3 regions of the Clostridium paraputrificum AGR2156 genome follow, and region 3 is predicted to be linked to each of the others. Evidence: a T-box and tRNA genes for the amino acid it is inferred to sense, from the RefSeq annotation. Region 3 holds a T-box; the other regions hold tRNA genes.

Region 1 (10,224 bases), on a different contig from region 3:
GATAACCTTGCTATTCTTTCTGTTATACCTAATTCACTATAATAAAATATAGGTATAAATACACATTCTATATCATTTATTTTTTGTACTATTAGCTTTTTCTCTAAAAATGCATTATATATATTTCCTTCTATTAGTTCTTCCTTAACCAATAAAAGTTCTTTAGTTTCTTCTATAACCTTATTCTTAGGCATATATGTATTTCCAGCAGCACAGAATCTATTTATTACGAAGTCTATTCCACTCTTTATTCTAGAATCAGACTCTCTATTTATTCCTATCATTGACCCAATTCTATCTGCTGTAGCAAAACCTATTCCTTTTATTTCTCTACAAAGAATATAGGGGTCCTTCTGAACAATTTCTTTAGCATTAGGTCCAAATCTTTTATATATTTTTAAACACTGCCCATGAGTTATGCCAAAGCCTTGAAAATATATCATTATATCTTTTAAATCATGTTGTTCTAAATATGATTCATAGATAATGCTAAATTTCTTTTCTCCAATACCATCAATCTCTTTTATTCTTTCAATATTATTATCTAATATATCCATGGCCTCTTCACCAAAATGGTCAATGATTTTTTTTGCTGTAACAGGACCAATTCCTCTAATTATTCCAGATGATAAATACTTCTCTAAACCATCTATTGTAGTTGGCATAATCTCTTCACATTTACTAATACTAAACTGTTTACCAAATTGTTTATGCATTATCCAAGTACCAGTTAACTTTACATGTTGACCTTCTCTTAAGTAAGGAATTGTTCCTACAGCTGTTATAGGCTTATTCTCTATATTAATTTTAGATACTACATATCCTGTATCACCACTTTTAAAAAGTATTACTTCAACAAAGCCTTCTAAGACTTCCATATTATCTCTCCATATCCAATAAACTTATTTTTATTCTTGACTATATATATTATAATTATATCATAGGATTATAAAGTTTCTAAAAATTGATGGAGGTGTTTTAATGCTAATAAAAAATTGTAATATTATTTATTTAGACAAAATTGAAAAAGGTTCTGTACTAATTGAAAACGGAAAGATTAAAGAAATTAACCCTTCTAACGTTAACGATACAGAAGTTATAGATGCTGAAGGTTTATACCTTTCACCAGGATTTATTGATGTTCATATTCACGGTGCTGGTGGTTGCGATACCATGGATGGTACTGTTGAATCTATAAATACAATTGCAAAAACAATAGTTGAACATGGTACAACATCTTTTACACCAACTACAATGACAGTTGCTGCTGAAGATATCAGAAAATCTATGAAAGTTATTAAAAAGCTTAAAGAAGAAGGAACTGAAGGTGCTAATGTATTAGGAGCTCACTTAGAAGGACCTTTCATAAGCCCAAAAGCAATTGGTGCTCAAAATCCAAACTTCTTACTTGCGCCATCAGTAGAAAACTATAACAAAATAGTTGGTGACTATGGTGATGCTGTTGTATCTATCACAATGGCTCCTGAAGTTGAAGGTGCAAAAGAATTAATAAAGTATCTTTCTGACAATGGTGTTACAGTATCTATGGGGCACACAAAAGCTACTTATGATGAAGCTATAGAGGGAATAAAATGTGGTGCATGCCACTCAACTCACCTTTACAACGCAATGACTCCTTTTACTCATAGAGAACCAGGTGTTGTAGGTGCTACATTCGATACTGATATAACTACAGAAACAATTTCTGATGGTATCCATATTTCTTACCCTGCTTTAAGAACAGCCTATAAGCAAAAGGGAACTGATAAAGTTTTATTAGTTAGTGATGCTATGGAAGCTTGTGGTATGCCAGATGGCCAATATTCTTTAGGTGGTCAAGATGTTATAGTTAAAAATGGTGCTGCAAGATTATTAGATGGAACTTTAGCTGGTTCTGTTCTTACTCTTGATAAAGCTGTTAAGAATATATATAGCAACTCAAATTATCCTTTAAATGAAGTTGTAAGAATGGCTACTTACAATGGTGCAAAACACTGTCATGTTGAAGATCATAAAGGTTTGATAAAAGAAGGTTATGATGCTGACCTTATATTATTTAATGAAGATATAGAAATTCAAAAAGTTTTCGTTAAGGGAAAAAAAGTTTATAATAAATAATAAAAAGACTTATTGCAAATTATTGCAATAAGTCTTTTTTCTATAATAATTTTTTAATTTCTTCAACCTTGTTTAATTGTTCCCATGGAAGATTTAAGTCTGTTCTTCCAAAATGTCCATAAGCAGCAGTTTGCTTATAGATTGGTCTTCTTAAATCTAACTCTTTAATTATTGCACCTGGTCTTAAGTCAAATACCTTTTCAACTATATTAATTATAGTTTCTTCATCAACTTTTCCAGTTCCAAATGTCTCAACTTCTATTGATACTGGCTTTGCAACACCTATAGCATAAGCTAATTGTATTTCAAGCTTATCTGCAAGGCCAGCGGCTACTAAGTTTTTAGCAACCCATCTTGCTGCATACGCTGCTGATCTATCAACCTTTGTTGGATCTTTTCCTGAGAATGCTCCACCACCGTGTCTTCCCATTCCTCCATAAGTATCAACTATTATCTTTCTTCCTGTTAATCCCGAATCTCCTTGAGGCCCCCCTACAACGAATCTTCCAGTAGGATTTATATAATATTTAGTGTTTTCATCTAATAATTCAGCTGGAACCACTTCTCTTATTACGTATTCCATTAAATCTTTTTCTATTTGTTCTAAAGTAACTTCTTCACCATGTTGAGTAGAAATAACTATTGCATCTATTCTCTTAGCTGTGTTATTTTCATATTCAACTGTTACTTGTGTTTTACCATCTGGTCTTAAATAATCTAGTGTTCCATTCTTTCTAACTTCAGTAAGTCTTCTAGAAAGTCTGTGAGCCATAGCTATTGGTAGTGGCATAAATTCTGGAGTTTCATTTGTTGCAAAACCAAACATCATACCTTGGTCTCCAGCACCTACTGCTTCAACATCATCCTTATCACCCTTTTTAGATTCTAAAGCTTCATCTACTCCCATTGCTATATCAGCTGATTGTTCATCTATAGTAGTCATAACTGCACATGTATCACAGTCAAATCCATACTTAGCTCTATCATAACCTATTTCTCTTATTGTTTCTCTAACAACTTTAGGAATGTCAACATAACAATTTGTTGTTATTTCCCCCATTACCATTACTAATCCTGTTGTTGTACATGTTTCACATGCTACTCTTGCATTTGGATCCTTTGATAAAATCGCATCTAACACTGCATCAGATATTTGATCACATATTTTATCTGGATGTCCTTCTGTTACTGACTCTGATGTAAATAATCTTTTCATAATTTGTCTTCTCCTTCCAAATGTTTTTAGGCAATAAAAAAACCCTTCGATAAGAAGAGACTTTACTATATAATCTCTCTCATCTCGTAGATAAAAAATCTACAGGAATTGGCACCTTGTAATATAACAGGTTGCCGGGTTTCATCGGGCCCTTTCCCTCCACCTCTCTTGATAAGAGTTTTTTATTTAATTTTTGCAAACTTATTGTAACATATTATTTTTTTAAACTCAATAGTATTTATTATATAATTTCAACTTTTATCCACAGAAGCTTTTTTTCTATCCACAGATTTTATTAACTTAATACACATTATCAACTTTTAAGGAATAAAAAATGTGGAGTAGATATTTATTTTACTTGTTCCGTCACAAAACTCCAAGTCACACGGAAATAAATATCCACCCCTCTCATACTATTAGAATTTTATACTTTTATAGACATTAAAAAAAGCAAGTAAACTTGCTTTTAAATGGTGGAGGAGGACGGATTCGAACCATCGAAGCGAATCGCAACAGATTTACAGTCTGCCCCCTTTGGCCACTCGGGAACTCCTCCATTTGGAGCTGGCAATAGGAATCGAACCTACAACCTGCTGATTACAAGTCAGCTGCTCTACCGTTGAGCCATGCCAGCATATTATATTTATTTTTTAAGTTTTAAATGGTGGGCACAACAGGGATCGAACCTGTGACCCCCTGCTTGTAAGGCAGGTGCTCTCCCAGCTGAGCTATGCGCCCATTTAAATGGTGGAGGAGGACGGATTCGAACCATCGAAGCGAATCGCAACAGATTTACAGTCTGCCCCCTTTGGCCACTCGGGAACTCCTCCAATTTTTAGTTTTCTTCAAATGCTGTAAGCACCGAATCAACAATAGTTAGTATATATTCTATGCTCTTATATTTCAACTCTCAAATGAATGCATATATCAAGATTATCCTTAATTTACTCTACATCTATCGGTTTTACTCTCATTTAATATTACATCCGTTTTTTCTACACATTTTCTTTGATATTATTAAAATTTACATATGGAGATAATATACTCTTTATTTTCTCATAATCCTCGCTACTTAATCTAGTCTTTAAAACTGATATAGCATTTGTAATTCCACTTTCCTTATCTTCACTATTTATAGCATCTTCTATCATACCTATATCACTTGTTGACATTGTTGTAATAACCTTTTTTAGTTCTTCATAATCTTTCCTAGGCATTTCATTATATATATCCTCTACACTTACCTTTAATATAGGATTTACATCAACAGATACTTCTTTACTTTCCTCTTTTTTCTTGCTCTCCACTTCTTTTTCATCATTTTCACTTTTAACATCTTCATTTGTAACTCCACCTAAGTTCACAATATCTGCTACTGACTTTGGTTCCCATATAAAAATAGTATATATAGTAATAAAACTTGCCAAAAAAATTACTAATCCAACAAAAACTTTTTTCATTTTTTTCACTCCCTTCATATTTGATTTATTGCCACTTAGCATTTTTTTATTCTTATATACTATTTATTAACTCCCACTCATATATTATTGAAGGGGGTGTTATGGCTTGAATAAAAGGAAGGTTCATTATAGATCTGCACTTGCTTATTATGAAATTGCAGAAGGAATAAAAGATTTTATAAAGGATAATACAGCTATAGTTTGTATAGGAACTGATAAATGTATTGGAGATTGTTTAGGACCTTTAGTTGGTACTATATTAGAAGAGAATCTCTTTCCTTTACCAATCTATGGTACTATATCAAATCCCATTCATGCTTTAAATATAGATAAACGATTGGAAGAGATAAATAAATTACACCCTGATGCTTGCATAATCGGTATTGATGCTTGTTTAGGTGAAAATAAATCAATAGGTGAAATTCATACTAGAGACTATGCTATACATCCTGGAAAAGGAGTAGGAAAGACACTTCCTGATGTAGGTATGGCCTCTATAATAGGTATAATAGACTCAAGTGATAATGCTGACTTCTTTTCTTCTAGATCTATTCGCTTATCTCTAGTTCTAGATATGGCCAAAGTTATTTCAAGAGGAATTATACATGCATATTATTTAAACAAAGGAATAAATTTAAAAACATAATAATTTTCTTATATATAAAAAGTGAGAAACTCTATAAAGCTTCTCACTTTTTATGTTACTCTATTAAAATTACTTCTTGATTATTCAAGTTATTATCCAACTTATCAAAATAAGCAAGAACCTTTCCAGTTCCTTCTGCAACACATTCAACTGAGTCAGCTGCAACTATAGCACTTACTCCAGTTTCAAATTCAATAAGCTTGTCTAATCCGTCTAATAAAGCACCTCCACCAGTTAAAAGGATTCCCTTTTCTATAATATCTGCCGCTAATTCTGGAGGAGTTTTTTCTAACACTGCTTTTACAGCCTCTACTATTAAAGTAACAGGTTCTTGTAATGCTTGTCGAATTTCTTCAGTTGTTATTTCTACCTCATCTGGTAAACCAGTAACTAAATTTCTACCCTTCATACTTGAAGTTAAATTTCTGCCCCCTTTAAAGGCTGAACCTATTGTAACCTTTAATTCTTCTGCAGTCTTTTCTCCTATCATAATTTTATGTTTACTTCTTACATACTTTATGATAGCTTCATCAAATTTATCTCCAGCACTCTTTATTGATGATTTAACAACGATACCACCAAGAGAAATTATAGCTATATCACATGTCCCCCCACCAATATCAACTACCATTGATCCATTTGGCTTTGTTATATCTAATCCTGCACCAATTGCTGCTGCTAAAGGCTCTTCTATCAGATTAACTCTCTTTGCTCCGGAATTTCTTGCTGCATCTATTACGGCTCTTCTCTCTACTTCTGTAGCCTGTGAAGGAATGCAAACCATTACCTTAGGAGCAACCATATTTTTCTTACCAACAGCTTTAACTATAAATGCCTTTAACATTTTTTCAGTTACATCATAATCAGAAATAACCCCGTCTCTTAATGGACGAACTGCTACTATATTTCCTGGTGTTCTTCCAATCATCTTTCTTGCTTCTTCCCCAACAGCCAATACCTTATTATTAATTTTGTTTATAGCAACAACTGATGGTTCTTTTAATATAATACCTTTACCTTTTTCATAAACAAGCACAGTAGCTGTACCTAAGTCTATTCCCAGCTCTACCCCTGATCTCCAAAACCACATTTTTTTCACTCCCATATATAAAAATTACATTTAGATAACAATTTCTTCAAAATTCTGCCTATTCTTTATTATATATGGAATATTCCTATCATTCAATAGCTTTATACTTTAATTTAGTGGCTTTTCCGCCTCTAATATGTCTTTCTGCTTTATTAAGTTCTAAAATACTATGAGTTTTTTCTGCAATAATTGGATTTATTTTTGGTAATCTCTCTGTCATATCTTTATGAATTGTACTTTTACTTACTCCAAAAACTTTAGCAGTTTTCCTAATAGTAGCTTTTGAATCAATTATATATTGTGCTACCTCAAGAACTCTTTCTTCAATATAGTCTTTCAAAATGCTACCTCCTTCATTTTTTATTTCTTTATTCTTTTTAATTATTGACCAGTCATTCCTTTTTCAAGGAATGACTGATTAATATTATTTCTAACAAATTACTTTAGCTTATATGAAAAATACTTTAATGGATCTACTTGTTTTCCTTGTGAATTTATTACTTGTATATTTAAAAATTCACCAAACTTATCTCCAAATATCTTTACAGTATTTCCAACTTTACCGATAACAGTGCTTGATGTTACCTTATCTCCAGCCTTAACATTAACTTTAGGATCAAGATTAGCATAAACAGTCTTTAATCCATTAGCATGCTTGATAACAACTCTTGTTCCTTCTTCAACATCGCCAACACCTACTGTTTCTACAACACCTTCTGCTGCTGCTTTTACTTCCGAACCTATCTTAGATTTAATATTTACTCCAGATAAAACACGTTGATTTCCTTCATCATCAATAATTTGAGGAGTTGTCTTAAACTCTCTAATTAAAGTTCCTGAGATTGGATTAACAAATTTCACTTCCGTAGTATTTGATACAGCAGTAGTCTTTTCGGTATTCTTATTAGTTGTACTCTCCACTCTTTCTGCATTTTGCATGTTATTACTTACATCTTTATCATCAACATTCAACGAAATTTCTTTATTATTCTCTTCTTTTTTAGGATCTGTTTGTAAATTACGTGATTTCTTAAAATATACAGTTCCAAGTGTTGTGATAATACACAAACATAGGAAAAGTACTACGTAAAAACCCTCCTTCCTAAAAAAATCTTTTACCTTTTGTAAATTATTTTTGTCCATATAAACACCTCCTTTTTCTATTGTTTCCTTTTTGTATAAAATAATACATATTATCCATATTTTATTTATTTTTATTTTAAAAAAATAAGGATATAAAATAAGCCTTTGACTTATCTTATATCCTTACCTTATTAAAAGTTTTTAATCGCTATTTATATACTATTTTTTCAATTTCTATTCCTGAATAATAATGTTTTAATATATCTTTATAATTCTTTCCGTCCTTGCCCATAAAGTTTGCTCCCCATTGGCTCATTCCAACTCCATGCCCATAGCCTTTACAATTAATTTTAACCACATCATTACCATACTCTATTGTAAAATTTGATGACCTAAGATCAAATAATTTTCTAAAATCAATTCCCGAAATTGTTTTTTCTCCTAATGCTATACTTTTTACATACTCCGCATTAGTTCTAGACTCTATCTTTACCTTATCTTTTAAATTTGTTTTTGTAACTCCAGAATCCTTATATGTTTTATTTATTGTATTTACAAATTCATCAAATCCAATTTCCTTTGTTGTACTATATTTTGTAGCATCTTCATCCCAAGAACTATCTACTGATTTTAAATAAGGAATATCTCCTGAGAACACTTCTAAGGAATCCTCTGTCTTACCTCCACTTATAGCAAAGAATTGAGGATACTTAACTATCTCATCGCCATATATCATAACCTCACCCTCTGTAGCTTTAACAGAGCTAACAATCTTCTCCCAATAAGTTTCTGCTTTCGCACTTTCCCACTTCTGCATTCTTTCATCCTTACTCATATATGCCTGACAGTGAGTTGATGAACAAATTTCTGCTCCATGCTCTTTAGCTGATTTACAAGGAGAAATTCTCTTAGAAAAATAAAAAGTTCTAGCTGCTATAGATTGAGCCTTTATTGCCTCTTCATTAAATTCTGCAGGCATTTCTGCAGCTACTACTCCAACTATATAATCTTCTAAACTTATTTCTTCTACCTTTCCTGTGATAGTATTATATACCTTTACTTTATCATCGCCCTTAACTATTACCCCTTCATCTTTAACATACTTTATAGTATCATCGCTAAGTTCAAAAGAGCTTGTACGTTTAAATGGAGATGCAATGAATATACTACAAATTATTATTGTAAAGGAAATTATAAATATGCTTATATAAGAAATAACTTTAAATTCATTTTTCGCACCATTATAATTCATTTCTCCCTCCTAAAAAATAATTTCCTTTAATTATATGCTTACATAATTTTACTTATCACTACTCTCAATAAGCTTTATTATTTTCTAATATATACATAAGAATATATATTTATATATTTTTGCATAAAAGAAGCTACATCTTAACGATATAGCTTCTTTATAAAAAAATTATAATTCCTTTTTAATACTTAATTCTTTCAATATCAGCTCCAAGACCTCTGAATTTCTTTTCAATATCTTGATAACCTCTATCTATATGATAAATATCTCCTATTTCTGTTGTTCCTTCAGCTACTAATCCAACCAATATCATAGCAGCTCCTGCTCTTAAGTCTGTAGCTTTAACCTCACATCCAGTTAGTTTGTTAACACCTTCAATAAAAGCTGTTCTACCATCTATTTTTATTTTAGCTCCCATTCTAGTAAGCTCTGCTACATGCATAAATCTATTCTCAAATATAGTTTCTGTTACTATGCTAGACCCCTCAATTAAGCATAGCAAGCTCATCATTTGAGGTTGCATATCTGTAGGGAACCCTGGATAAGGTAAAGTTTTAATATCTACAGGCTTCTTAGGACCTGTTCCATCAACTATTACAGATTCTCCTAATTCTTCAAAGTTAATTCCACACTCTTTTAACTTTTCTATTAATGGTCTTAAATGTTCTCCATTTATACCATTAATTTTAATTCTACTGTTTGTTATTGCAGCACTTATCATAAATGTGCCAGCTTCAATTCTATCATATATTGGTTTATATTTAATGCCACCTAAATGATCTACACCTTCTATTGTAATCTTTCCTGTACCAGCACCGACTATATTAGCTCCCATTGAGTTTAAAAATTCTGCTAAATCCCATATTTCAGGTTCTTCTGCAGCATTTTCAATTATAGTTGTTCCTTCTGCTAATACAGCAGCCATAATTATATTCTCAGTTGCTCCAACTGAAGGGAAATCTAAATAAATTCTATTTCCTTTTAATCTATCTACCTTAGCTTCTACATATCCATGTCCAATATTTATTTCAGCTCCTAAGGCTTTAAAGCCTTTCAAATGAAGATCAATAGGTCTACTACCTATATTGCATCCTCCTGGAAGTGATAATTTGCAATAACCAAACCTTGCTAACATAGGACCCATTATTAGAAATGAAGCTCTCATTTTCCTTATTAATTCACTATTAGCATCAACAGGAATCAATTTACTTGTATTTATTTTTATCTTTTCATCCATTATTTCTAAATCGCAATTTAAACCACTAAGTAGGTTACATATAACCAAAACGTCTTCTAGCATAGGTATATTTTCTAATTCAATATTCTCTTTTGAAAGAATTGTTGCTGCAATTATAGGCA
Region 2 (10,224 bases), on a different contig from region 3:
TGGAATGGGTTGCGTGGGTTGTCCATCAGCACAAGCTGAAACAATTGAGGAAGCTGCTATGGTACATGGAATAAACTTAAATGAATTAATGGAAGCATTAAATAAATAATTAAAAGAGCGGATATTTTTATATTCGCTCTTTTTTTATATATTGAAATATTTATATAAATATAAGTTTATTGATATGAATATAGATAAGTATATGAATTAATAGAGGGATAGGATGAATAAATTAGATAAGAATAAGGTAACGTTCTATTGTTTATTATTTGGAATTATGCTTGTGGGAGTTATATGTTTAACATTTGTTATAAAGAATTCTTTTATAACAGGAAAAAGAGTATGTAATGATTTAAGGGGCAAAGTTATATACATAAGAGATAAAGAATACATTTTAGATAATGAAGTGACTTTTAAATTCAATATAGAAAGTGTAAAAGAGATAGAGTCATATAAATTAAGGGAAATACAAGGTGTATTAACAATACAAGAAGATGAAATAGAATATGAAGTAAATATGAAAATAAAATATTTAAAATCAGAAGATAAGTGGGATATATTAAATATTATCTATGATAGTACAAACATAAAAGGGAATAGTTTAAACACTATTCCCTACAGTATAACCTGATGACCATGCCCATTGAAGATTAAATCCACCGCAATCACCATTAACATCTAGTACCTCTCCACAAAAGAATAAACCTGGTGTTATATTAGATTCTAATGTTTTAGGATTAACTTCTTTTGTATTTATGCCACCTACAGTTAATTGGGCATTATTGAATCCATTAGTATCTATACATTTAAATCTCCATCCCTTAAATCTAGACAGTAATTCATTTTTATCTTTCCAATCCAAGTCATAGCAAGGAATATGAATATTATTTATTCCTGAATCCTTTAATATTATAGGTATGAGTTTTTTATTTATAATCCCAATAAAAGAATTAGAAATGGTTCTATGGCTAAACATGTATAAGTGTCCCTCTAAAAAATCTTTAGTTTCTTCAATAGATAAGTTAGGCATCATATCTACACTTAATTCAACATTTTGATTATTATCCAAGGCTCTAGAAGCTATAGCAGAAAGTTGTAATATTGGAGGCCCTGATATTCCATAATCGGTAAAGAGAACTTCACCAATATCTTCTCTAACTAATTTCCCATCAACATATATAGAGATTCTTCCATCAAACTTAATTCCAGATAATGCTTTTAGGTGTGGATAATCTAACTTTAACTGCACAATACCAGGTACTGTACTTGTGACAGAATGCCCTAAGTCTTTTGCTAATCTATATCCTGAACCATCTGAACCTGTTTTTGGAGCAGATTTTCCTCCACAAGCTAAAATAACTTTTTTGCATGTGAATAAAGTATATTCATCATTAGTTGTGGATAATTTAAAGTTTTTGTTTTTGTGGATAGTTTTTACTTTGCAATTTGTGAATAAAGGAATTTCCTTTTCCTCTATAGATAACCTTAAAAGATCTACTACAGATGAAGCCTGAAGAGAGGCTGGATATAATTTACCTTTTTCTAATTCAACTATAGGTAGACCTATAGATAAAAATAAGTTTCTAGTTTCTTCAACACTCAACTGATCTAAGCAATCTATATAGAAATCTTTATTAGAACTATGGTAAGTATCATAAGGAAAAGAAATTCTAGAGTTAGAAATATTACATCTACCATTACCAGTAGTTAAAATTTTTTTCCCTATTCTATCTGTTGCTTCTATAATTGCAACATCCTTTCCTAGATCTTTTGCAATTATTGCAGCCATTAAACCAGAAGCTCCACCACCAACAATAATAATATCGTGATATATCATAAAACTTATGTCTCCTTTTTAAAAATATAATTAAATTTTAACATAGTAATATTACCTATTAAAGAGAGGAATAATACCATAAGAGGTGATTATTTTGAAGGTTAAAGTTATTGCAGAGATTGAAGATAAGGATAGAGAATTTAAAGTAAGAAGAATGAATATAGATGAGATAATAGTTAATTATCCCACAGGTACTGGATTAAAGTCTTATAAGCATGATGAAGTTGAGTTAATTAGCGAGGGAGAGATAGATGATTTTTTAATAAACAACATTAATTTCCTAACTATAAAATTAAATAGGGGAATATCAATATTTTTCTATAAAGCTTTAAAAGACTCTTTAGAAAATGAGATGGATGAAAAATTAAATGATTTAAATGTTTTAAGAGATAGATATAAAGTTAATAAGAGAGGAATATGGGAAAAGGAACTAATTTGTGTAATAAATAACTCATTACCTATAAAAGTTATGGCATCAGGACAAAATTTTAAAAGAGACAACTATAGTATATTAATTACACCACTGGAAATACAAGGTTTTATGGAAGGGGCAAAAGAAGAAATAAATAAAATTAGAAAAGAAATAAAGCAAAAAGAAATTTTATTATCTAGATATGGAAAAGCCATAAATAATATTAAAAAAAGTGAGAAAAATGAAGCTATTTATCTCTTATCGGACACGGAATAATGCGAGGTTTAAGAAAAATAAAAAGAAATTTAAAAAAATGTGTTGACACATATAATGAATTTCTGTATTATAGTCTATGTGGTCAGCGCAGAACACATTAGCGAGGATCATAAGATAACAATTTGGCTCCTTGGTCAAGCGGTTAAGACACCACCCTTTCACGGTGGTAACAGGGGTTCGATTCCCCTAGGAGTCACCATTTTTATTTGGGCGCATAGCTCAGCTGGGAGAGCACCTGCCTTACAAGCAGGGGGTCACAGGTTCGATCCCTGTTGTGCCCACCATAAATGCGGCTCAGTAGCTCAGTTGGTTAGAGTGCTGGCCTGTCACGCCAGAGGTCGAGGGTTCGAGCCCCTTCTGAGTCGCCAAATTAAAACATCAACATTAGTTGATGTTTTTTGTTTTTATAAAAAAAGGTTTATAAAAAAGGTAATGTAGATTTTTACATTACCTTTTATTTTTTAAATTTAACTTTATTCTAATGTCATCTGAATAAAACTTGAAAAGTTTAAAATCACCTAATAGTCTAGAGTAAATTCTTTCACTATATATATTTGTTATATTAGGAAGTGAAAGGTTGGTTGAAATAAGCATCTTTTTATTTCTTAATAGTTTTCTGTTAATAAGATTAAAAAGTTCTGTTATTGAAAAATCACTCTTAGATTCGGCACCAAGATCATCAATAATAAGTAAATCACATTCAATTAAGAGTTCTTCTAATTTAGCATTATTATTAAACTTTATATCTCTTAAATCTCTTATAAGTTCTTCTGAAGTTTTATATACTACTAAAAAGCCTAGGTCTAATAGCTCTTTAGCTATACAATAAGATAAATAAGACTTTCCGCTTCCAGGGTTACCATAAAAAAGTAGATTAGTATTTGAATTATTGAAGTTTGGCAAATATTCAGAAGTAACATAGGATACAATATTATCCATATTTTTTCTGGGAGAAAATTTATCATCACTTACCTTATGCATTGAAAATAAATTAAGATCAAAATTATCAAAGTTCTTTTCTTTTAGAGTATCCTCAAGTAAAGAATTTTGATAATATAATTTTATTAGTTTTGGTTTATAGCATGAACACTTATTAATACCTATAAAGCCTGTATCTTGACATTTATTACACCTATATTTTAAGGTCAAATAGTCAGGGTCATATCCTTTAGATACTAACATTTCACATTTTTTTACTCTTAAATCTGTAATTTCATTTCTAAACTTTTTTATAGTTTCATCTGCATCCTTAGACTTAAGTATAGCCATAGATAATTGAAGCGAACGTTTTTGAATTAAGTTATCTATATCCATTATTTCAGGATACAAATTACGAATTTCGTTTCTTCTAAGTTCTAAGTTTTTAGATTCTTCATCACGTATCTTTTCATAAACGGCCATAATTTTTGCTTGATATCCGTTAATCATCAACATCCCATCCTAACAATTTCTTTTCTAAAGAGTCATAATCATATGATCTTGGTTCAAAGTTATTAAAACCTGAGGCTTTTAAGTTTTTTTGATAATTAGTAGATGAGTTTTTATAATTATTTTTATGTTGTTTATCTTTAATTGCAACATCATCTAGGGTTTTTATATTGTCATTAAACCATTTGCTAAGTATGCCATCAATATATTTAAAGTCAGCTCTATTAAGTCTTTGAAAACAAATGTCACAAGCTTTCTTTATTAATTGAATGTCAAATTTATATACATTAATCCATTTATTCAAAAGCTCTTCCTGAGGCTTCATAATTTCTGAATTGTTAATGCCTAGGTAATTTAGTATTTGTCTTATCTTAACCCACTTATCTTCTGTCTGCTTTATATGACTTTGGGCTTTTTCAATAGTTTTTATACCCATATCATTCCAAGCCAGAGCAACCTTTTCTATATACCTGTAATCAACTTTACCTTTTGATGCACAATATTCAATAAGTATTAGGATAAGTTCTGAGGTAAAAGAAAAATCTTTTTGCCATCCTAAATATATTTCCATCTCTTTTGTTGAAAGTGGTCTACAAAGTATTCTTTCTATATCTCTTAACATATCGTTAGTTTCTGTGTTATTTAGTGCATCTAATAGGTTAACATCTGGTGAAGTACTACTTAAGTCATTATCTAGTGGTACAAATTCTATACTGAAGTTATTCATTTTATCTACAGGAACAAATTTTATTACACCTTGGTCATTCCAATAATTTAATGCGTTCATTACATCAGATTCTAACAGGTTTAAGGAAGATGCTAGTATTGAACTATTTACTCCAGGCTCATTAGAAAAGTTATACTTTAATAGAAGTAAATAAACCTTAACAAATTCTCCTCTAGCAAATGGCATATATTTTTCAATAAAAACATTGCTAATAGGTGTAAAGGTACATGCGTTATTTTTCAATATAAAAGTACTCATTCTAACATTCCTCCTTTCAAAATTAGTATTTTATAAACATCATATTTAATAATTATAACAAAGGAGAGGAGGGATAACAACTTATCTAAATAGATATATAATGTATAAATTAATAGATTATGGGAAAAGTAATTGATGTGTTTTTGGAAGTGAAGGGATGATGTATGGATATAAGATTACAAACTAAATTTATATTATGTTGTTTAATAAGCAGTATAATATTAATTATTATTAACTTATTAGGTTTGAACAGTGATAATATATATAAATTATATATTAATAATCAAGAAGTAGAGTGTTATGGAGAAATAGAAGAGTTATCAATTCAATGTAATGAAGTTAAGAATAGTATAAATGATATTATTATAGATAAAGAGGATAAAAACGATATTACATATAAGAAAGTAAAATATGATGAAGTAAAAGGAACTGATAAAGATTTAAGAGATTCTATAATATCTTCTATAAATTCAGAAGCTGTTCTAACTAAAGTTTATTTAGGGGATCAATATTATGGATTAGTTCTAAATGAACAAGAGGGTAAGGAGGTTTTAAGAAGAATAGGAGAGATATTTATAGATGAAAGTAAAATAGATAGAGATAAAATTATATCTGTAGATGTAAAAGCTAACTTAAGATATGAAAAGGAAAATGAAAGAATTAGAAATGTGAAACCTATAGAAGAAATAGCTAGAAATATTATAAAAAGTGATAAGTTTAATAATCTAGTATTTGTAGATATATTATGTAGAGAAGAAAGAGTTGATAGCATAGATGTATCAACAAAAGTAGTAAATAGAGATGATATGTATTTAGGGGAAGTCTATGTAGAGGAGGGGGAGGAAGGAATCAAAAGTGTTGTATCTAACGTAGTTTACAGAAATGGATTAAAAGTAAATGAGGAAATAATAGAGCAAGATATAATAAAAGATAGTATAGATAAAGTTGTATATAAGGGGACTAAGAGCCCAATAAAAGAAGATGTAGCATTTTTAAGAATGCCAACTAGAGGTGGATATGTAACATCAAACTTTGGACCAAGATGGGGAAGTACACATAGTGGTATGGATATAGCAGGAGAAATTGGAGATCCAGTTTGTTCAGCTCTTGATGGAAAAGTTAAGGAATGTAGGTATGATGGTAGCTATGGAAATAAGATATTGATACAACATGAAGATGGAATAGAAACTATATATGGACATTTAAGCAAGTTTGAAGTAAAGGTTGGAGATGAAATTAAAAAAGGTCAGTTAATAGGTAGGGTTGGAAGTACAGGAAGAAGCACAGGACCACATTTACATTTTGAGGTTAGAGTAAATGGTAGTCCTGTGGATCCTAAAAAGTATCTAGTTAATTAATCTAATAACTTATAAAGATTTATAGTTCCTTCTCCTACCTGCTTTTTAGGTAGTTCTCCTAATTCGCAGGATAGCTTTAATAGCGAACACAAATCTTTAAAGGATAAGTTTGGATTCTTTTCGTATAAAAGTGCACATATTCCAGAAATATAGGCCGTGGATATAGATGTGCCAGAAAATGATTTATATAATACATCTAATTTTTTAGGATATATTTTAAATCCCTCTTTTTCAGATAAATAGGATGTATCTGAATTTAGAGATACTATATCAACACATGCAGCACTTAGATTAGGTTTTGAAAGATTTTTAAAGGGACCTGAAGATGAGTATAAGTAAGGTTTTAATGAGTTATTAGTATCTATTCCACCAACAGTTAAACAATTATCTAAGGTTGCAATTCCCATAATAGAAAAATCTTCATTTAAACTACTGCCACTAGGTACAATTGGGGCAACATTATTTTCAATTGCTTTATTAAAGGTATCCTTAAAAGCATTGATTATAAATATATTGTGGTTTTGTAATTCAAAAGGTAAACATAGAATTTTTATATTTTTTTCTTTAGATGTTTTTATTAATGACTCAATTGCATAGAGAACTGTAGATGAAAATCCTTTTCCACACTTATCAAAAGCTTTATAGCAATATATATCAGAACGTGGCGCTATTCCCTTATACATATTATTAGATGTTATTCCACTACTTGCAATTATACCAGCGGTGCATGTACCGTGACCATTATCATCATAGGGATATTGGAAATTATTGATTAAGTCAGTAAAGCTGGATATCCTATTAGATGGAGAAAGTAAGTCTGGATGAGGATATATTCCACTATCAACAATACCAATACCAATACCCTTTCCAGATAGAGAAACTTTTTCTGAAATATAAACTTTATTAGCAGTGGAGACACTCATTCCACATAAATGTAAGTATTCATCAAAACTTATATATTTAACTTCAGGATATTCTGAAATACGTTCTATAGACCTACTATCTAATTTAGCACAAACTATATTTGAATATTCTAATATATATATAAGTTCTCCTCTATATGAGGAGATTTTTTTTGCAATTTCTTTTGTGAAGTTTTTACATTTGATTAGAACTCTATATTTTCTATAAACTTTATTTTCCATGTAATACTTTAGGTTAGAGTCTATCTTACTTCTAAATGAAAACATAAAATACTCCTATAAATTCTTTCACTTATATAGTATAAAGATTAGGGCAATTTTGTTAATACAACTAAAAAAAGCAGTTATTATAAAAACTGCTTAAAATTTATATGTTTGACCTATATTTAGAATTTTAATTCTTTCATCATTAAAATTAACAAGTGTATCATGTGTTTCATTGAAATCTTCTAATGATATCTTAAAGGTCTTATAATGAATAGGAATCATAGCATTACATTTCATCATGCTAAACATTTTGTAGCTTTCCTCTGGAGTACAGTGCATATATGAAAATCTATCTGGTTTATAACAACCTACAGGCATAATAGCAACATCACACTCTAAGTTGTCAAAATCATTAGTAAAAGCTGTATCTCCAGCAAAAAATACCTTCTTTTTATTTCTTTCTATAAGATAGGAATTACTTTCATCGTCTATTCCTATATAAAATCTACGACCATCATGATTAGCTTTTATAGCTGTAATTTTTATATTTTCATCTTCATATATTTCTGTATCTCGAAGCATTATAACATTTTTAAATCCTAATAATTTCATTAATCGTCTATATCCTTTAGGAACTATAATAGTAATATTTTTATCTAACTTTCTTAAGGAAGAGAAGTTAGTGTGATCCATATGTCCGTGAGATAGTAGAATATAATCTATTTTTTGATCATCAAGGCTACTAGGGCGGTTAGCAATTCTTTTAAAGAATCCTAAAGTATTATTTAAAACTGGATCAGTAAGTATTATGATATCTGATAAATTTATCAATGCAGTAGCATGACCATACCAATGTACTGAATCGGTTTTCAATGCTTCATTAGAAATATCATTTCTTTGATTAAAGTATTCCTTTATATTGGTTGCTGTTAGTATGGATAAAAATTTAATATTACTAAATATATTCATTATAGAACTCCTTTGTTTAATGTTTCCATTTAAATACTATAATACCTACAACCATGATTGCAATACCTATAAGTTCTTTTAATGTAAAATTAAGTTTTTCACTTCCGAATAGTCCAAATGCTTCAATTAATGCAGCAGCTAATAATTGAGCAACAAGTATTATACCGATTCCACATGTAGGGCCTAAACCACTAATGCTTTTCATAACTGTATATGTTATTACAACACCAAGAGCACCCCCTAGTAAATATAATTTATTGGCTTCTTTAATTTGATTATAGCTTCCTTTACCTATAAAAAAGGTAATAATTAAGGTTAGTATAAGAGCACTTCCTTGAACAAAAACGTTTGTTTCCCAAACTCCAATTTTTTCTCCTAGTCGTGTATTAAATACACCTTGAACACTCATAGCAATACCAGAAATTATTGCTGTAATTATAGCTATCATTTTAATCACCTCAAAAATAGTATTCCCAGAGAGATTTAGAATATAATAAAAGCTCCCTAAAAATTAGAGAGCTTAAAATATGATGAAGTTATAATTTAAAACCATCTACAATATCTTGTTCAGAGAATCCTAGACTTATTGCAAGACTTAAAAAGTCTTCTAATAAAGTAACATAGTGATCTTCAGAAGAAGATATTAGAAGGTCATTTATGTCTATATATAAATTTAAAAATTGATCGCTTAAACAATATTCACTAGGTTGTATAGTAATACATTTAATACTGTCATAGCCTTTATCAATTCCTAAAGATAAGACTTGCCTGAAGCAAGAGATATACTTATCGAATACAGTACTTTTATTTACAGTAAAGTTATCATCAATCCAATATTTATAGCATTTTGTTTCATTTGCTAATTCACTCATTTTTATTTGAAGTTCAAGATGTTTTCTTGCAAGTAGCTTATAACCACTTAAGTTAGTATCTATTTGAACTTTATTATTAGCTTCTTTTTGTATTTTAAACAAATCTTCAATTTGCATGTTTATATCCCCCTTAATTTTCAAGGCAATCGTCTTTATATATTTTACAGAATCTTTAAAATAAAGAAAAGGTCAGAAAACGACTACAAAACAAATATTTTTCAAATATTAAAAAAAATAATAAAAACTCCTATTTATTCTTTGAAAAAATAGGAGTTTTTATTATTTTAAAAATTTCTAAGAGGATAACTTTTAATTAATGTTTCCCTTCTACTATTAGAAATTTTCCATATTTCAAATCTATCAACCTTTAGTGTAGGATAGGTTTTATTATTTTTATTTGAATCATATAGTACTTCACTATTATTTTTTTTATCCTTATTAAAATAATTTACATTGGCTAAAGAAATTGCAAGTTCATCTTCATCATTATTTAAGATATTAAATCCATGTAATTTTAAAGTATCATTGATAACTCTTGAAATCTTTCTTATATATCCAATATGTTCAATCTTGAGATTTACTGTTTTAGTAGTCTCACTTACGCAAACACTATCGCACAATTCAACTTTAAATTTTTTATAAGGTTTTAAAATCTTTTCTAAAATTGGACTAAGCTTATCTATAGTTGGATTTTCCAATGCTCCTAAAACGATGTATGGCTGAGGAGAATTTCTATTAGCCCTAAATTTTTTTGAAAGATTTTTTTGAATAGGTGATATTAACTTATAAGATTCGTCATCGAATAGTGCAACAATATAATATTTCATAGCAAACCTCACATTCGGGAAAATTTTATATACAAACTTTGTTATAAATTATAACATATTACCAAATATAAAAAAACATAAAAGCATTGATTTTATTTAATTTACTAAAAATACTAAAATTTTAACAAAT
Region 3 (10,224 bases):
GAGGTGTTGCTGTTAAGAAGGAAAATAAGGGATCAATATCTTTTAAGGAATGTAGAAATCTAACTGGAGAAAAAAGCAAAGTCTTTATGATTGAGGCAAATAAAAAGGTTAAAGTATTACTTAATGTAGAAGGGGAAAAAGGAGAGGTTCTTGTAACTATTAAGGATAAGAGTGGAAATTTAATTCTTAATGATAGAAAAAGTGAAGAGTTTGAATATACTGCTGATGTAAAAACTAGAATAAATGCAAGTATTAAGTTTACTAACTTTTATGGACAAGTAGAATTGGATGTTATATAAAAAGTTGTACTGTAGGGAATATTTTTAATTCGCTACAGTACAACTTTTTAGCTTATTATAACATTTGTTTTTTCTGGAATGTTGTCATATATCCATTTAGCGTTTACTTTTGTAAGTCTTACACATCCATCTGAAAGAGCCATTCCTAATCTTCCATCTCTTATTGAGCCATCTAAATTATAAATTATTGAATGAAATAGATAGTTTCCTTTAAATTGAGTATAGTACCAGCATTTATAGCCTTTTTCCACTCCAAAATATAATCCTTTAATGCCAACTGTATATGTTCCTTTAGGTGTTGGAGTAGAGGCTTTGCCTATTGTACATAAATAACTGTGTACTAGTGTCCAGTTATTGGTTTTGCCTTTAAAAATATTTGTTTTAAAATTCTTTGTATCTACCCAAATTAAATAGGAAGTTAAGCTTGAGTAATTTTTTGAATTAATATAGTCTAATATTTCTTCAGTATAATTTGGAGAAGCTCTATAAAACTTTTTTGATATATAATTGATTATTTTCAATTTACACCTCATTAATTACTTTTATAGTAAGGATTTACATGAACCATACAATGCTTTATTCTTGAATCTTCTTCTATTAAATTATGGACATATAATGCTATTTTATGTCCTTCTTCTACAGTTAATGTAGCATCCACAGATATATCAACATCAACGTAAAGCCTATTGCTATGCTTTCTGGTTTTTAAATTCTTTATTTCATAAATTCCATCTATTGAGTTGATTCTATCAATTATAACTTGGATATCTTCTTCAGATGCAGCTTCGTCTATTAATTGTGAAATACTTTGTTTACTAATATCAAAAGCAACTTTAATTATTACTAAGGCTATTATTATTGCAACAAGAGGATCTAGAAAAGTATAACCCATTCTAGCACCAGCTATACCTATTAAAGCACCAGCTGATGATAATGCATCAGATCTATGATGCCATGCATCAGCTTTTAAAGAAGGGCTATTAATTTGGTTAGCATATTTTATTGTATACCAATACATTAATTCCTTTACAATGATTGAAATAATAGCTGCAATTATAGCTGAAAAGCCAGGAGTAACATAGCTATGGTTAATTATTTTGATTATTCCAGAGAATCCTATGCTAATTGCTACAAGAAAAAGAACAATAGCGAGAAATAATGAAGTTATACTTTCTATTTTTTCATGACCATAAGGATGAGACTTATCAGCTTCCTTATGAGATAGCTTTAAACCAATAATAACGCCTATTGTCGTTATCACATCAGAAAGAGAGTGCATTCCATCTGCAAGCATAGCAGTACTTCTAGCTATAAAGCCTATTAGTATTTTTATAAATGCTAAGATAAAGTTTCCTATAATAGTATTTTTACTTACACGTACCCCAATGTCTAACCTTTCATCTTTCATAAATTCATCTCCTAGTTCTCAATTGAATAAGTAAAGAAAATTTTCTCTTTATATAATATTAATAAATATAAGGAGTGTTACAGAAGTAGGAAGTGATAGCATTTATCAATTGAAAAAATGGAGGTAGATATTTATTTTTCTCGTTCCGTCGCAAGCTCCAAGTCACAGAAAAATAAATATGTATTTCCTAGACGTTAAAAAAAGAAGAGAAATTTTATGAAATTTCTCTTCTATTAGTTATTTTCATTTAATAAATTTTTTTTACTCTTCCTTCTATTTATTAACCTTGTAATTGTAGAAACAAAAATAATACCAAGAACTAGAGTGCCTGAAGAGGCTAGTGTATTTAATCCAAGTTCTAAAGAACCTGTTACATTTCCGGTAATTGCTTCATACATTGTGTAATACATTCCTGCTCCAGGAACTAGTGGAATAAGACAACATATTACTAGGGTAGTAACTGGAGTTTTTAGTACTCTAGCAAATATTTCTGAATATACGCTAAAGCATATAGATGAAATAAATAAAGAGCTAATAGTAGAAAGGCTTAAATGAAGACCTAATGCATATACAAACCAGCTAAGACCACCACCAATAGCTGCAAAAAACAACTTTTTTCCCTTTATATTGAATATAATTCCAAAACCACAGGAAGCAATAAAGGATGCCATAGTTTGAACAAAAACCATTGTCATTATATATTACCTCCTAAAGTATTAATCCAGAAACTTAATATTGCACCTGATCCGACAGCAATTGATATAGCTATAAGAAAAGCTTCAGCAGCTTTAGTTAACCCTGCTAAAAAATCACCGGCTATAGTATCTCTAATTGCATTTGTAATTGCAAGTCCAGGCACAAGAAGCATTATAGCACCAATTATAGTTTTATCTATATTAATTTTAAATCCTAATATAACTAAAAGTAATGTAAGTGAAGCTGCAGTAGCCCCTCCAATACAGTTAATAAAGAATTCATTTATAGATAGTTTTTGGAACTTTATAGTAACTATTTTTATTATTAAACCTATAAAAGTAGCAGCTAAAAGGTCATTAAAGCCTCCTCCAAAAAGTATGGAGAATGTACCTGCTGCAAGTGCAGAAAAAGCTAATGTAAGAGGAATAGAATATCTTTCGCCATTATCTATTTCTTTTAGTAGCTTTAAAATATGGCTTAAATCCATAGGTTCACTTTGTAAAGTTCTTGAAAGTTCATTAATTTTATCTATTTTATTTAAGTCTACGCTTCTTGATTTAACTCTATTTATTAAAGAATATGTTTTATTGTCATGGCAAATTGAAACCATTATTCCAGTAGGAGTTACAAAACTATCAGCTTCATCAACACCAAAGGAATAGCATATTCTACATATTGTTTCTTCAACTCTATATGTTTCAGCACCGCTTTCAAGCATTATTCTACCAGCATATGTAGAAACATGTAGGAGCTTGTTCATATCCATATATATCACTCCTAAAGTAAAAATTACTTAAGTATTATAGCATATAAGAAGAAAATATTATATAAATTTTGGTTGATAATTGGTATAATAAAGACTATAATTTATTAAAAACTAGATTGGGGTGGAAAAATGAATTTTGATAATGTAAAAAAGGTAGATGAAGAAGTTTATGCTCTTATGGAAAAAGAGTTAAACAGACAACAAAAAGGTATAGAACTTATTGCATCTGAAAACTTTGCTAGTGAAGCTGTTATGGAAGCAATGGGATCATACTTAACAAATAAGTACGCAGAAGGATATCCAGGAAAGAGATATTATGGGGGCTGCTACGTTGTTGATGAAATTGAAGATATAGCTAGAAATAGAGCTAAGGAACTTTTTGGAGCTGAGCATGCAAATGTTCAACCTCATGCAGGTTCACAAGCTAATATGGCTGTATATTTCACAATTTTAAAACCTGGGGACACTGTTTTAGGGATGGACTTAAGTCATGGTGGACATTTAACTCATGGATCACCAGTTAATTTTTCAGGAAGATTATTTAACTTCGTATCATATGGCGTTGATAAGGAAACTGAAAGAATTAATTATGATGAAGTAAGAAAAATTGCATTAGAATGTAAGCCAAAACTAATTGTAGCTGGTGCGAGTGCTTATGCAAGAATAATTGATTTTAAAAAGTTTAGAGAAATTGCAGATGAAGTTGGTGCATATTTCATGGTTGATATGGCTCATATTGCAGGGTTAGTTGCTGCAGGGTTACATCCATCACCAGTACCATATGCTGACTTTGTAACATCTACAACTCATAAAACTTTAAGAGGACCAAGGGGAGGATTAATCCTTTGCAAAGAAAAGTATGCTAAGGATTTAGATAAAAATATATTCCCAGGAATGCAAGGTGGACCTTTAATGCATGTTATTGCTGGTAAAGCAGTATGCTTTAAGGAAGCTTTAGATCCTAGCTTTAAGAAATATATGACAAAAGTAGTAAATAACTGTAGAGTTTTAGGGGAAGAACTTGTAAATAGAGGATTTAAATTAGTTTCTGATGGAACTGACAACCACCTAATCCTTGTTGATTTAAACAATAAGGATGTAACAGGAAAAGAAGTTGAAAATCTTTTAGATACAATTGGAGTTACTGTTAATAAAAATACAGTGCCAAATGAAACTAGAAGCCCATTTGTAACATCAGGTATTAGAATTGGTACTGCAGCAGTTACTACTAGAGGCTTTGAAGAAGAAGATATGAAAGTTATTGCTGAAATAATTGATGAGGCAATACAAAATAGAGAGGGAGATCTGTCTACTTTAAGAGAAAAGGTTGAAGCTCTTTGTGACAAACATTCATTATACTAGAATATAGGAGGTTCATATATATGAGCCTCTTTTTTGTTTATAAATTTAAAATTATGAGAGGTAATAAGAAGTGAGAAAAAAGAAATATATTATTGTAATAACTGGGTTAATAGCATGTGTCTCCTTAATATTAGGATACAATTTAATTAAAGCAATAAATAAGCAAAAGATTTTTAAATACTCATTAAAAGACATGGAAATTATATCTACAAATATGGATGAAAACAATAATTTAGAAGATAGTATTAATGGTATTGAAGTGATAGAATTTACTCCACCATTTATCGAAACAACTATTGAAAGTACTTCAAATGACTGCACTACATTAGCAGTATATATGAGCGAAAGATATCATATTAATTTATCAAAATCTAATAATGAATTGAGTGAATATGCAAAGTTAGGTGGTGTAGAAAGACATAAGGTGATAAAGGGTGATGTTAATGACTTTATTATTGAGCTAACCTATGCTTCAAATGGATTAGATGAAAATTCAGTTTTATTAAAGGATAGGGATAAAGATAAGAGTAGACCTTTATTCAAAACTAGATATCATATAAAAAAGACTAATAAGCCAGCAACTTATGAATTAGTTGAAGTTGGGGCAAATCTAGGTGAATAGGGGGAGAATATAATGAAAGAAAAAACAGAAAAAATATTAATATGTACTTCTATAGCCTTATTGTTATTTTGCATATTTTCTTCTATATATATTTTTAAAAATAGGAAATATAATGATGAAGAAAAATATCCAGTTATAGAATATAGTGATACATCAAGAATGAGGTATATAGCTGTTCCAATGTTAGAAGAGTATTTAAATAAATATGTAAATAATGCAAGTTATGAAGAGGAAAATATAAATATAGCTAGTTATAAATATAAAAATAGTCAGCTTATTGCAGGAGATAATGAGGTTTTTGCAGTAGCAACTATTTTTGAAGTAGAACCTAAAAATCCTAGGGATATAGGAGATTTAGTAAACTGGGGGATTTATGGAGATGATGGCCTTATACATTGTAATTGGACTTTTATAATTAGAAAAATTGATGGAAATAAATATAAATTAATAGATATAAAAGATACTAAAGAGGTAATTAAAGAGCTTCAATTAGATAACAATATAAATTTGATGGAAGTAGTAGCTGAAGCTAATAAGTGTAGTTATAAGATAGAAAATGACAAAATATATGTTACCTACGATTTAGGAGAACAGTGGGTTGATACATCTCTAACATATAGTGGTTTTGTAGGAGATATAGTAGATAATGGAAGGAACCCACAATTGCCAGAGGGAAGTTATATGCCTGAGTTACCAAAGGGAAGCTATTATATAACACCAGAGAAGACAGCATTTATATCCCCATCAGGAGATATGATATTATCTGAGGATAAAGGCTTAACATGGGATAAGGTTAAGGTAGGACCAGCTGGTATTGTTGGTGTAAGAGCAAGCTTTGTTGGATTTACTGAAGATGGATTTGGGTATGCACTTTTATGTGGAGATAGGGTAATGAGTTGGGAAACAGCATCTATATTTACAAGTAATGATGGTGGCCATAATTGGAATTATATTGGGGTGTTAGAGGATGAAGGAGGCTCTAGTTTATCTACTGGAATATCATTTTCAACAGATAAAATAGGATTTATTTCTACTAATGCAGGATTAGAGAGAACTGTAGATGGAGGAAAAACCTGGAGTAGGGTTGAAGTGGATATTCCTGTAGATTTGAAGGTATACTATGACACTCCATTAGTACCAGCTTTTAAGGATGGAAAGGGAGAACTTTTAGTTGGTCAAGGTAGCGATGGAGATTATGGAGCAGCAGGAAGTCAGTTTGCAAGATTTGTAAGTGAGGATAATGGGCTTACTTGGACTTATAGTGGCGAGGTAATAAAATAGTTATTCATAATTAAGTAGAATAAATATTACTAAAAAGAACAACCTATACTTGAGGTGATATTATGGGAAAAAAGAAAACAAATAATAAAGTACACATAAATCATGATCCACAAGCAGAAAGCTCTAGAGCTGTTTTTGGAGAGCCTAAAGCTAAAGGTGATGAATTTACTCCAAGAACCTTTAAGTAATATCTACATTTAAGTATAAGGGGAGATATATAATGACTAAAGAAGAAAGAATTAATAAATTACTTGAATGGATGAAAACTGCAACAAAGAGTGAAAGGCATATACCTGAAATAGAGGAATTTGCAAAGAATAATCCTAAAGTTTTTGGTGAATTTCACAGACTTGCTGGAGGAATAATAAGTGGTGAAGATTTAAGTACAAAAGAAAAGTTAGTTGAATTAATAAATAATAATGAAGAAGAATTTAATGCCATATTTAATGCATTAAATATAAAGTGATTTTAGTATTAAGGAGTAGGTATTTATTTTACTTAGAACAAGAAAAACAAATATCTACTCCCCTTTATTTTTAGTTAGTAATATAATAAGTCTAGGGGGGATGAAATGAAGGATTATGATTCAATAAGGCCGGAAATAAAAGTTGAATATAAGTTATGGGAAAAGGTTGTTATAGCTATAGGAGTACTAGGAATTTTATTTTCAATTATATACTTAGTTATCAATTGGGGAGGCTTACCAAAAGAAATTCCAGTTCATTTTAATGGAGCAGGTGAAGTAGATAATTGGGGCAATAAAGGAACACTTATGATATTTCCTATATTATGTACTATAACTTATGGACTAATGATGATATTTACTTTATTTCCTAATGGATATAATTATATCGTTAAGATAACAAGAGAAAATGCAGAAAATCAGTATAGAAATGCTAGGGAATTAATAAATTATATGAATACAGAAATGGTATTATTTTTTGCATTTTTAGAGTGGAGTTGTATTCAAGTAGCATTAGGACAAGCTAAAGGACTAGCAGTATGGTCTGCTATAGTATTTGTTGTAGTTTTAATTATAACTTTAGGATATAAAATATATAAAATGTATAAGTTAAAGTAAACATTGACAAAAAAAGTGGAATAATATATTATGAAATAAATTAATAATTTTAATGGCAGTGATAAAGAGGAGTAAAAACTGAAAGTATCAAAGAGAGAGGGGTAAGGTGTAAGCCCTTATATGGAAGGTTTTGAAGGTAGCTTTTGAGCTTCTTTAGTGAAATTTAAGTAGCTAAAGACGGTTTTTCTAAATCGTTATTTAATTAAGAGCCCATGAAAGTGGGAATAAAGGTGGTACCGCGAGTCTTCGTCCTTTTTTGGATTGAAGGCTCTTTTTTATTTTATAAAATAAAGAAAGCAATTAACTTAAAGGAGGAATTAATATGTTAGAAAACAAAGAATTATCTACAACTTATAATCCTAAAGAGTTTGAAGATAGAATTTATAAGACTTGGGAAGAAAATAAGTATTTTACACCTGTAATAGACAAGAGTAAAAAGCCTTATTCAATAGTAATGCCGCCACCAAATATAACTGGTAAGTTGCATTTAGGGCATGCACTTGATAATACACTTCAAGATATGCTTATAAGATTTAAGAGAATGCAAGGTTACTGTACTTTATGGTTACCAGGTGAAGACCATGCCTCAATTGCAACAGAAGTTAAGGTTGCTAATGAACTTGCAAAGCAAGGTTTAGATAAGAAGGAAATGGGAAGAGAAGCTTTCCTTGAAGAAGTATGGAAGTGGACTGAAGAATATAGAGAAAAGATAAGACAACAATTAAAGAAAATGGGTGTTTCTGCTGACTTTACAAGAGAAGCATTTACTATGGATGAACACCTAGATAAGGCTGTAAAACATGTTTTCGTTAAATTATATAACGAAGGGTTAATCTATAGAGGAAACAGAATAACTAACTGGTGTCCTAAGTGTCAAACTGCATTGTCTGATGCAGAAATTGAATATGAAGAACAAGATGGATTCTTCTGGCACATTAACTATCCACTAGCTGATGGATCAGGTTCACTTGAAATAGCTACAACTAGACCTGAAACATTACTAGGAGATACAGCTGTTGCAGTTAATCCTAATGATGAAAGATTTAAGGATTTAGTAGGTAAGATGTTAATCCTACCTTTAACAAATAGAGAAATTCCTATAATAGCAGATGATTATGTTGATATGGAATTTGGTACTGGTGCAGTTAAAATAACTCCTGCTCATGACCCTAATGACTATCAAGTTGGTTTAAGACATGATCTTCCACAAATTAAGGTTATGGATGATAAGGGAATTATAAATGAACTAGGTGGAAAGTACCAAGGCATGGATAGATATGAAGCTAGAAAAGCTATGGTTAAGGACCTAGAAGAGCAAGGATTACTTGTAAAAGTTAAAGCTCACACTCATAATGTAGGAACTCATGATAGATGTGGAACTACAGTTGAACCAATGATATCAAACCAATGGTATGTAAAGATGGAATCTTTAGCTAAGCCTGCTATAGATGTGGTTAGAGAAAAGAAGACTAAGTTTGTACCAGAAAGATTTGAAAAGACTTACTTCAACTGGATGGAAAATATTCAAGATTGGTGTATTTCAAGACAATTATGGTGGGGACACAGAATACCAGTATGGTACTGTGGAGACTGTGGAGAAATAAACGTTGCAGAAGTTGCTCCATGTAAGTGTTCTAAGTGTGGATCAGAAAACTTAACTCAAGAAAATGATGTTTTAGATACATGGTTCTCATCAGCACTTTGGCCTTTCTCAACTTTAGGATGGCCAGAAAAGACAGAAGATCTAGAATACTTCTACCCAACAAGTACATTAGTTACTGGATATGATATCATATTCTTCTGGGTTGCTAGAATGATATTCTCAGGCCTTCACAACATGAAGGAAACTCCATTTGATACTGTACTAATTCACGGTATTATAAGAGATTCAGAAGGAAGAAAGATGAGTAAGTCACTAGGTAACGGTGTTGACCCACTTGAAGTAATAGACACTTATGGTGCAGATGCTTTAAGATTCATGCTAGTTACTGGTAATGCTCCAGGAAATGACATAAGATACTATCCAGAAAGAGTTGAATCTGCAAGAAACTTTGCTAATAAGATTTGGAATGCATCTAGATTTGTTATGATGAATCTTGATAAGGAAGTTATGAATAAGTATGCAGATTGTAAGGAATATTCATTAGCTGACAAGTGGATATTATCTAAGATGAACACATTAGTTAAAGAAGTTACTGAAAACATGGATAAGTTTGAACTTGGTATTGCATTACAAAAGGTATATGACTTCATGTGGACAGAATTCTGCGACTGGTATATAGAACTTGTTAAGCCTGTATTCTACGGAGATGATGAAAAGGCTAAGGGAGTAACTTATAACGTATTAAATACTGTTCTTGTTACAGGATTAAAATTATTACACCCAGTAATGCCATTTATCACAGAAGAAATTTATACTCATTTAACAGATGAAGAAACTATAACAACTTCAGTATGGCCAGAATATTCAGAAGAGCTAAGTAATGCTGATGCTGAAACTGAAATGGGATATGTAATAGAAGGTGTTAAGGCTTTAAGAAATGTAAGAGCTGAAATGAATGTTCCACCTTCAAGAAAAGCAAAGGTTATTTGCTATATTGGAGAAGAAGCTAAAAATGCATTTATGGCAGGAACAGCTTATATTGAAAAGCTTGCATCAGCTTCAGAAGTTGAATTTATAGCTGATAAGTCAGAAGTTCCAGCAAATGC

Evidence for each region. The T-box of region 3 lies ahead of G594_RS0106720 (valine--tRNA ligase). A T-box ahead of a tRNA ligase gene usually reads a tRNA of that ligase, here a tRNA-Val.
Region 1: it has a tRNA-Val gene. The T-box ahead of G594_RS0106720 (valine--tRNA ligase) is inferred to sense a tRNA for this amino acid. The anticodon was not compared.
Region 2: it has a tRNA-Val gene. The T-box ahead of G594_RS0106720 (valine--tRNA ligase) is inferred to sense a tRNA for this amino acid. The anticodon was not compared.

What each region holds. Positions count from the first base shown of each region.
Region 1 is NZ_AUJC01000001.1:446,922-457,145, forward strand. It holds gene recD2 (SF1B family DNA helicase RecD2) at 1-878, opposite strand, end outside; gene nagA (N-acetylglucosamine-6-phosphate deacetylase) at 982-2,118, shown strand; gene metK (methionine adenosyltransferase) at 2,159-3,334, opposite strand; SAM riboswitch class I at 3,411-3,512, opposite strand; tRNA gene G594_RS0102150 (tRNA-Tyr) at 3,806-3,890, opposite strand; tRNA gene G594_RS0102155 (tRNA-Thr) at 3,894-3,968, opposite strand; tRNA gene G594_RS0102160 (tRNA-Val) at 3,997-4,072, opposite strand; tRNA gene G594_RS0102165 (tRNA-Tyr) at 4,080-4,164, opposite strand; gene G594_RS0102170 (hypothetical protein) at 4,330-4,794, opposite strand; gene yyaC (spore protease YyaC) at 4,901-5,440, shown strand; gene mreB (rod shape-determining protein MreB) at 5,496-6,530, opposite strand; gene spoIIID (sporulation transcriptional regulator SpoIIID) at 6,619-6,870, opposite strand; gene G594_RS0102190 (M23 family metallopeptidase) at 6,969-7,673, opposite strand; gene spoIID (stage II sporulation protein D) at 7,822-8,865, opposite strand; gene murA (UDP-N-acetylglucosamine 1-carboxyvinyltransferase) at 9,047-10,224, opposite strand, start outside.
Region 2 is NZ_AUJC01000014.1:29,322-39,545, reverse strand. It holds gene G594_RS0113140 (DUF1858 domain-containing protein) at 1-109, shown strand, start outside; gene G594_RS0113135 (hypothetical protein) at 224-631, shown strand; gene G594_RS0113130 (BaiN/RdsA family NAD(P)/FAD-dependent oxidoreductase) at 602-1,837, opposite strand; gene G594_RS0113125 (hypothetical protein) at 1,932-2,525, shown strand; tRNA gene G594_RS0113120 (tRNA-Glu) at 2,650-2,724, shown strand; tRNA gene G594_RS0113115 (tRNA-Val) at 2,734-2,809, shown strand; tRNA gene G594_RS0113110 (tRNA-Asp) at 2,817-2,893, shown strand; gene G594_RS0113105 (ATP-binding protein) at 2,973-3,953, opposite strand; gene G594_RS0113100 (DnaD domain protein) at 3,946-4,938, opposite strand; gene G594_RS19695 (peptidoglycan DD-metalloendopeptidase family protein) at 5,103-6,296, shown strand; gene G594_RS0113090 (S8 family peptidase) at 6,293-7,486, opposite strand; gene G594_RS0113085 (MBL fold metallo-hydrolase) at 7,580-8,395, opposite strand; gene G594_RS0113080 (DMT family transporter) at 8,412-8,843, opposite strand; gene G594_RS0113075 (dUTP diphosphatase) at 8,932-9,384, opposite strand; gene G594_RS0113070 (hypothetical protein) at 9,552-10,094, opposite strand.
Region 3 is NZ_AUJC01000006.1:639-10,862, reverse strand. It holds gene G594_RS0106775 (hypothetical protein) at 1-299, shown strand, start outside; gene G594_RS0106770 (L,D-transpeptidase) at 347-820, opposite strand; gene G594_RS0106765 (cation diffusion facilitator family transporter) at 832-1,707, opposite strand; gene G594_RS0106760 (threonine/serine exporter family protein) at 1,941-2,402, opposite strand; gene G594_RS0106755 (threonine/serine exporter family protein) at 2,402-3,169, opposite strand; gene glyA (serine hydroxymethyltransferase) at 3,299-4,531, shown strand; gene G594_RS0106745 (hypothetical protein) at 4,602-5,153, shown strand; gene G594_RS0106740 (WD40/YVTN/BNR-like repeat-containing protein) at 5,166-6,434, shown strand; gene G594_RS20625 (CPC_1213 family protein) at 6,497-6,622, shown strand; gene G594_RS0106730 (hypothetical protein) at 6,655-6,900, shown strand; gene G594_RS0106725 (DUF1648 domain-containing protein) at 7,006-7,515, shown strand; T-box leader at 7,565-7,772, shown strand; gene G594_RS0106720 (valine--tRNA ligase) at 7,838-10,224, shown strand, end outside.